One region of the Pseudomonas sp. NPDC007930 genome, then DNA from elsewhere that is predicted to be linked to it. Evidence: riboswitches for the same ligand, from Rfam matches in the RefSeq annotation. Region 1 holds a riboswitch; the other holds the start of a gene.
What was found. Region 1 has a riboswitch for cobalamin ahead of cobO (cob(I)yrinic acid a,c-diamide adenosyltransferase). Riboswitches for the same ligand answer to the same signal wherever they lie in the genome.
Positions count from the first base shown of each region.

Region 2: it holds a riboswitch for cobalamin, as region 1 does, so the genes downstream of both, cobW (cobalamin biosynthesis protein CobW) here and cobO (cob(I)yrinic acid a,c-diamide adenosyltransferase) in region 1, are expected to answer to the same signal.

Region 1 is NZ_JBIBKC010000019.1:27,876-31,423, forward strand. It holds gene pyrF (orotidine-5'-phosphate decarboxylase) at 1-304, shown strand, start outside; gene ACFZCE_RS24130 (PQQ-dependent sugar dehydrogenase) at 439-1,737, opposite strand; cobalamin riboswitch at 1,832-2,031, shown strand; gene cobO (cob(I)yrinic acid a,c-diamide adenosyltransferase) at 2,128-2,739, shown strand; gene ACFZCE_RS24140 (cobyrinate a,c-diamide synthase) at 2,736-3,548, shown strand, end outside.
Region 2 is NZ_JBIBKC010000011.1:122,912-126,459, forward strand. It holds gene cobN (cobaltochelatase subunit CobN) at 1-1,310, opposite strand, end outside; gene cobW (cobalamin biosynthesis protein CobW) at 1,314-2,378, opposite strand; cobalamin riboswitch at 2,481-2,685, opposite strand; gene ACFZCE_RS20520 (PvdJ/PvdD/PvdP-like protein) at 2,727-3,548, opposite strand, start outside.

The DNA of each region.
Region 1 (3,548 bases):
CATCGGCCTGGACCTCGATCCACAAGAGCAGGTGTTGCGCTTGGCTGCGCTGGCGCAAAAGGCCGGCATGGACGGGCTGGTGTGCTCGGCGCTCGAAGCCCCGGCGCTGAAGGCCGCCCACCCAGGCCTGCAACTGGTGACCCCGGGCATCCGCCCGGCGGGCAGCGCGCAGGATGACCAGCGGCGCATCCTCACCCCGCGCCAGGCGCTGGATGCCGGTTCCGACTACCTGGTGATCGGCCGGCCGATCAGCCAGGCGGCAGACCCGGCGGCGGCCCTGCGGGAGATCGTCGCGGGGTTGTAAGGCGTGCCAGGCGTCAGGGCCTCTCGCCCGGCACAGCCGGCCTCCCACCAGTTTTGTGTAAGTAGTTGATTTAAGAGGCAACACAGAACCGGTGGGAGGCCGGCTGTGCCGGGCGAGAGGCCCTCAAAGGCACCCTACTGGGCAGCGCTCACCCGCCAGATCTTGTTGCCCACATCGTCGGCCACCAGCACCCCGCCCTTGTGGTCGCTGGCTACCCCGACCGGCCGGCCATAGGCGTTTTCGCTCTTGTCGAGAAAGCCTGTGAGCAGGTCGATCGGCGCGCCGCTGGGCTTGCCGCCGCTGAACGGCACGAACAACACCTTGTAGCCACTGTGCGGCTTGCGGTTCCACGAGCCGTGCTGGCCGATGATCGCGCCGTTGCCGAACGGCGCCGGCAGGGCGTTTTGCTCGGCGAACATCAGCCCCAGCGACGCGGTGTGCGCACCCACCGCGTAGTCTGGGGCGAGGGCGGTTTTCACCAGGTCCGGGTTGCCCGGCTTGACCCGTTCATCCACATGCTGGCCCCAGTAGCTGAACGGCCAGCCATAGAAGCCGCCGTCCTTCACCGAGGTGATGTAGTCCGGCACCAGGTCGTTGCCGATCTCGTCGCGCTCGTTCACCGCCGTCCACAGTTGCCCGCTTTGCGGGTTCCAGGCCAGGCCGTTGGGGTTGCGCAGGCCCGAGGCGAACACCCGGTGCTGGCCGCTGGCAACGTCGACTTCCCAGATCGCCGCGCGGCCTTCCTCGGCCGCCAGGCCGTTCTCGCCCACGTTGCTGTTCGAGCCCACGGTCACGTACAGCTTCTTGCCGTCGGGGCTGGCGATCACGTTCTTGGTCCAGTGGTGGTTGATCGGCCCACCGGGCAGGTCGAGCACTTTCTCACCCGTGCCATTGAGGTACATGGCGTTCGGGGTGTACTTGAACTTCACCAGCGCATCGGCGTTGGCCACGTACAGGGTATTGCCGACCAAGGCCATGCCGAACGGCGAGTTGAGGTTCTTCAGGAAAATCGAGCGGGTTTCCGCCACGCCGTCGGCGTTGCGGTCGCGCAGCAGGGTGATGCGGTTGGCGCTGGCCACCGTGGCGCCGGCGCGGCTCATCACCTTGTTGGCCACCCAGCCCTTCACCCCCTTGTTGTCTTCAGGCTTGGGCGGGGCATTGGTTTCGGCCACCAGCACATCGCCGTTGGGCAGCACGTACAGCCAGCGCGGGTGGTCCAGCCCCTCGGCGAAGGCGGCCACCTGGGTGCCGGGCGCCGCCCGCGGCTTGGCGCCCTCCGGCCAGCCCACCGCCGGGGCGATGTTCATGGTCGGGATCAGCGACTTCTGCGGGGCGGGTAGCTCTGGGTTGGGGCCAAAGCCAGGGGCGTAAGGGGTGGCCGCCTGGGCGCTGGCGGCGATCAGCAGGCTCAGGGGCAACAGGGCGTGGCGCATGGTGGCAGTCCTTGTTCGGCGCGGGGGTGAAACATAGGAAAGCCGCCGGCCCGTTTGGGTTCATTCGATTGACGCTGGCAGCGCCAGGCTCTAACCTTCGCGGTTCGTTTCAGGTGCCCGGCTTGCCCGGGTGAAACAGGGAAGCCGGTGCGAAACCGGCGCTGCCCCCGCAACGGTAAATGAGCCAACGCCTGCCACATGCCACTGGGAAACCGGGAAGGCGGCCGGCCTGGGTGTGCCTTGATCGCACGCCGCTCATCAGCCCGGAGACCGGCCTGAACCTCATTCATTACAGCCAAGGCCGCGCGGGTGAGAGCGGCATCGACAGCCAGCGGCCACCGCGTGTGGGCGCGCGTCGGTGCACGCCCCCGCGCCGCCGCGGAGAGCCCCATGAGCGACACCCCAGACCGTGACGCGCGCCACCTGGCACGCATGCAGCGCAAAAAAGCCCTGATCGACGAGCGCATCGCCAATTCGCCAGACGAATGCGGCGTGCTGCTGGTGCTCGGCGGCAACGGCAAAGGCAAAAGCAGCTCGGCGTTCGGCATGCTCGCCCGCGCGCTGGGCCACGGCATGCGCTGCGGCGTGGTGCAGTTCATCAAGGGCCGCAACAGCACCGGCGAAGAGCTGTTCTTCCGGCGCTTCCCGGCCGAGGTGAGCTACCACGTGATGGGCGAGGGCTTTACCTGGGAAACCCAGGACCGCCAGCGCGACATCGCTGCCGCCGAGGCAGCCTGGGCCAAGGCCCGAGAAATGCTGCAGGACCCCGCCGTGCAGTTCGTGGTGCTCGATGAACTGAACATCGCCCTCAAGCACGGTTACCTCGACCTCGACCAGGTCATGGCCGACCTCGCCGCGCGCCCGCCGATGCAGCACGTGGTGGTCACCGGCCGCGCGGCCAAGTCCGAGCTGATCGAGCTGGCCGACACCGTGACCGAAATGGGCCTGGTCAAGCACGCGTTCGCCGCCGGCATTCGCGCGCAAAAGGGCGTGGAACTGTGACCCACGCGCGCCATTGCCCGGCCGTGCTGGTGGCCGCGCCGGCCTCCGGCCAAGGCAAAACCACCGTGACCGCGGCCTTGGCCCGCCTGCACCGCCAGCAAGGCCGGCGGGTGCGGGTGTTCAAGTGCGGGCCGGACTTTCTCGACCCCATGATCCTCGAGCGCGCCAGTGGCGCGCCGGTGTACCAGCTCGACCTGTGGATGGTGGGCGCCGAGCAAAGCCGCCGGTTGCTCTGGCAGGCGGCCGGCGAGGCCGATGTGATCCTCATCGAAGGGGTGATGGGGCTGTTCGACGGCACCCCCTCCAGCGCCGACCTGGCCCGCCACTTCGGTGTGCCGGTGCTGGCGGTGATCGACGGCAAGGCGATGGCGCAAACCTTCGGCGCATTGGCTCTGGGCCTGGCCAGCTACCAACCCGACTTACCCTTTGCCGGCGTGCTGGCCAACCGCGTCGGCAGCGCGCGCCACGGGCAGTTGCTCGAAGGCAGCCTGCCCGCCGGCTTGCGCTGGTACGGCGGGCTGCCGCGCGACAGCGCGATCGAGCTGCCCAGCCGCCACCTGGGCCTGGTGCAGGCCGATGAGCTGGCCGACCTCGACCAACGCCTGGACGCCGCCGCCGCCGCGCTGGCCGCCAGTTGTGAGCACCTGCTGCCGCCGCCGGTGTGCTTCGAAGCACCGGCGCTGGAGAGCCTGCCGCAGGCCTTGGCCGGCCAGCGCATCGGCGTGGCGCAAGACGCCGCCTTTGCCTTTATCTACCGCGCCAACCTCGACGTGCTGCGCGCGCTGGGCGCCGAGCTGTGCTTCTTCTCG
Region 2 (3,548 bases), on a different contig from region 1:
ACCCCACCGAGCAGGGCGTGGATCAACGCCGTGCCACTGGCCGGCAAGCCCTCTACCGGGTAACCCTGCTGGCCAAGGGCGCGGAGGATGTTCAGCGCCGCGGCCGGGGTGTCGAGCCCTACCCCGTTGCCGATGCGGCCGTCGCGGGTAGGGTAGTTGGCCAGCACCAGGCCGATGCGTTTATCGGCGTTGGCGGTGCTGGCCAGCGCCGCCCAGCGCTTGGCCAATTGGGCCATGAAGGCCATGCGCTCGGGGTGGGCGCGGTAGCACACCACGTCGCTCTGGCTGCGCTCGCTGCGCCAGGCTAAATCCTTGAAGCTGATCGGCCGGCCGATGATGCGGCCGTCGAGCTCGGGCAGCGCGATGTGCATGGCCAGGTCACGCGGGCCGAGGCCCTGGGGGTTGGCCAGCCAGTCGGGCTCGTTGCTTTGCGCGCAGATCGCCTGCAGCACCGGGATGTCGCGGCGCAGCGGGCGCAGGTGCGGCGCCTCCGGGTTGCTCAGGGCAAAACCGGTGGTGTTGAGCACCACTGCGGCGCCGGCCTCGTCCATCCAGGCCTCGGCCTGGGCCAGGCAGGCGGGCTCCTTGAGGCTGGCCACGGCGATCGGCAAGGGGTTCACCCCGTGCTCGGCCAGCACCTGGCAAAACACATCCACGAACGCCGTGTTGGCCGCCTGCAGGTGCGAGCGGTAGAACAGGATCGGTGCCACCGGCGCGCCCGCCTGCCACTGCGCCTGCCAGGCGGCCAGGGTGGGCGTGGCCAGCCGTGGGTGGTACAGCGCCACCCGCGGCAGCGCCTGCGGTTCGGCCCAGGGCTGCGGGCAGCCGAGGTAGCGGTCGGCCAAAAAGCCGTACAGCCCGTGGGCGTTGCCCAGCCCTCCCTGGCGCAGGTAGTGCCACACCCGCTCGGCGTCTTCGCCAGGCACGTTGCACAGGGCCGCCAGCTCTGGGTCCGGGCGGTCGTCGCCGGGCACGAACAGCACCCGCACGCCGGCCTCGGCCAGCGCCAGCAGTTGCTCCACGCCATAGCGCCAATAACTCACGCCGCCGTGCAACGACACCACCACCACCTCGGCGTGGCGCAGCACCTGGTCGACGTAGAGGTCGACCGAGGCGTGGTTCTGCACCTGCATCGGGTTGGCCAGGCGCAGGCTCGGGTAGCCCTCGGGCAACGCCCGGGCGGCTTCGGCGAGCAGCGCCAGGTGCGAATCGCCGCTGCACAGGATCACCAGCCGCGCGGGCGTCTGGCCGAGGTCGGCAATGCTGTCGTCGGGCACGAAACCGCCCGGCTGGGTGCGCAACAGGTGCATCGGTCAGCCTTGCAACGCGGCCAGCAGCTCACCGCGCAGGGCTGCTTCGTTGAGTTCCTGGCCGATCAGCACCATGCGCGTGACGCGCGCCTCGCCGGCCTTCCAGGGGCGGTCGAAGTGCTTGTCGAAACGCTTGCCCACCCCTTGCACCAGCAGCCGCAGCGGCTTGCCCGGCACCGCCGCGAAGCCCTTCACACGGAGGATGCCGTGGCGCAGCACCAGGCTGGTCAGCGCCGCCAGCAGCTTGCCTTCGTCGGCCTCGGGCAGGTCGAGCGAGATGGAATCGAAGGCGTCGTGGTCGTGATCGTCTTCACCGTCGCCGTGGTGGCTGTCGTGGTGGGTGGCGCGGCCGTCGATGTGCGCTTCGGATTCCGCGCCCAGGCCCAGCAGCACTTCCAGCGGCAGGCGGCCGTTGCTGGCTTCGATCACTTTCACCGCCGGCGGCAGTTCTTCACACACCTGCTCGCGAACCTGCTTGAGGGTTTCGGCGGCGATCAGGTCGGCTTTGTTCAGTACCACCAGGTCGGCGCTGGCGAGTTGGTCTTCGAACAGCTCGTGCAGTGGCGACTCGTGGTCAAGGTTTGGGTCTTGCTGGCGTTGCGCGTCGACCTGCTCGGGGTAGGCGGCGAAGGTGCCGGCGGCCACCGCCGGGCTGTCGACCACGGTGATCACCGCGTCGACCGTGCAGGCGTTGCGGATTTCCGGCCACTGGAAGGCCTGCACCAGCGGCTTGGGCAAGGCCAGGCCGCTGGTTTCGATGAGGATGTGGTCGAGGTCGCCGCGGCGCTGCACCAGTTCGCGCATCACCGGGAAGAATTCTTCCTGCACGGTGCAGCACAGGCAGCCGTTGGCCAGCTCGTACACGCGGCCGTTGGCTTCTTCTTCGCTGCAGCCGATGCTGCACTGCTTGAGCAGGTCGCCGTCGATGCCCAGCTCGCCGAACTCGTTGACGATCACCGCGATGCGCCGGCCCTGGGCGTGGTCGAGCAGGTGGCGCAGCAGCGTGGTTTTGCCCGAGCCGAGAAAGCCGGTAACGATCGTGACGGGGGTTTTGGCCAGCGTTTTCATCAGGTGCCCTTTGGCTGCGCGGCGGGCGCGGCGCCATGGCTACCGCCGGGCCGCCAGGGGCGCCCGCAGGAAGGCATTCGCCACCGGATCACCCCGCCCGGTTGAAAGATAAGTGTACGAGGCAGGTCTCCTGGCTCGTGGCCTGGCTTGCGCCGGCCCTGGCGCCTTCCCGCGCGGTGGGCGCAGTGGCTTGGCCAGGGTATGGACCACTTACAGTTGCGGGGGCAGCCGCGGCTTTGCCCACTGCGGGGCACCGCGTTCCCTATTGACCCTTGCGCGCAAGGGTACCTCGAACGCGCAAGGCTACGCGCAGCTGGCCGCCGGGGCAAGCCGCGCGGCCAGGCGGTGTCAGGTTTCCTGCATCCCCGGCAGGTTGCGCGCGTACCACGGGCGGCGCTTGGCCTGGGTCAGGGTGTCGCCGAGGCGGTTGCGCTCCAGCGCCGTGGTGCGCAGGGCGATTTTCATCACTTCGAGGTCTTTTTCCACGGCTTTGTCGATCCACATGCCGGGGCCGGCGGCGCAGTCGTGGCTGACCGGGCCCAGCCAGGGGTCGTCGATCTCCACCCAGCGGCCCTTGGCGAACCAGTTCGGCACATCGCCCAGCGCCACCCGCTGCACTTCACCGGGGTGGGCGCGCTCGTGGGCGTCGTACCAGTCTTCGATGCGGTCGTCGATCCAGCCGTGGAAGCCCCAGAACACCGGGTTCACATGGGAGGAAAACGGGTCGCCGAGAAAGTCGTTGCTTTGCGCGAACCAATGCTCGGAGAAGTCCGCCGGGTCCCGCGCCCACGGCTGCGGCACGCCGTTGCTCGGGTCGCGCGGCACCGCTGCCCAGCAGATGTGCAGCCAGTCGTGCAGGGTCATTTCGATTTCCGAACCGAACTGCCCGAGGGTCATGCTGGCCAGGTAGTGCGGGTCGCGAAAGCGCGATTCCCAGACCTGGAAGTTGCCAAAGAAGGTGTCGCGGCTTTTGATCCGCGCCACGCCAATGCTGTAGGCCTCGTCGTTGGGCGCCAGCCAGGTGGGCGGCGCCGAACGCGCTTCGTGGTTTTCGAAGTAACGGATGAACCCTACCCGGTCGGTCTCGGCCATCGGCACCGGCAACGGGAAGTGCTGCCAGGCCGGCGGCGCGTTCATGGTGCGGGCGATGCCGAGCATGTGCCGGTGCAT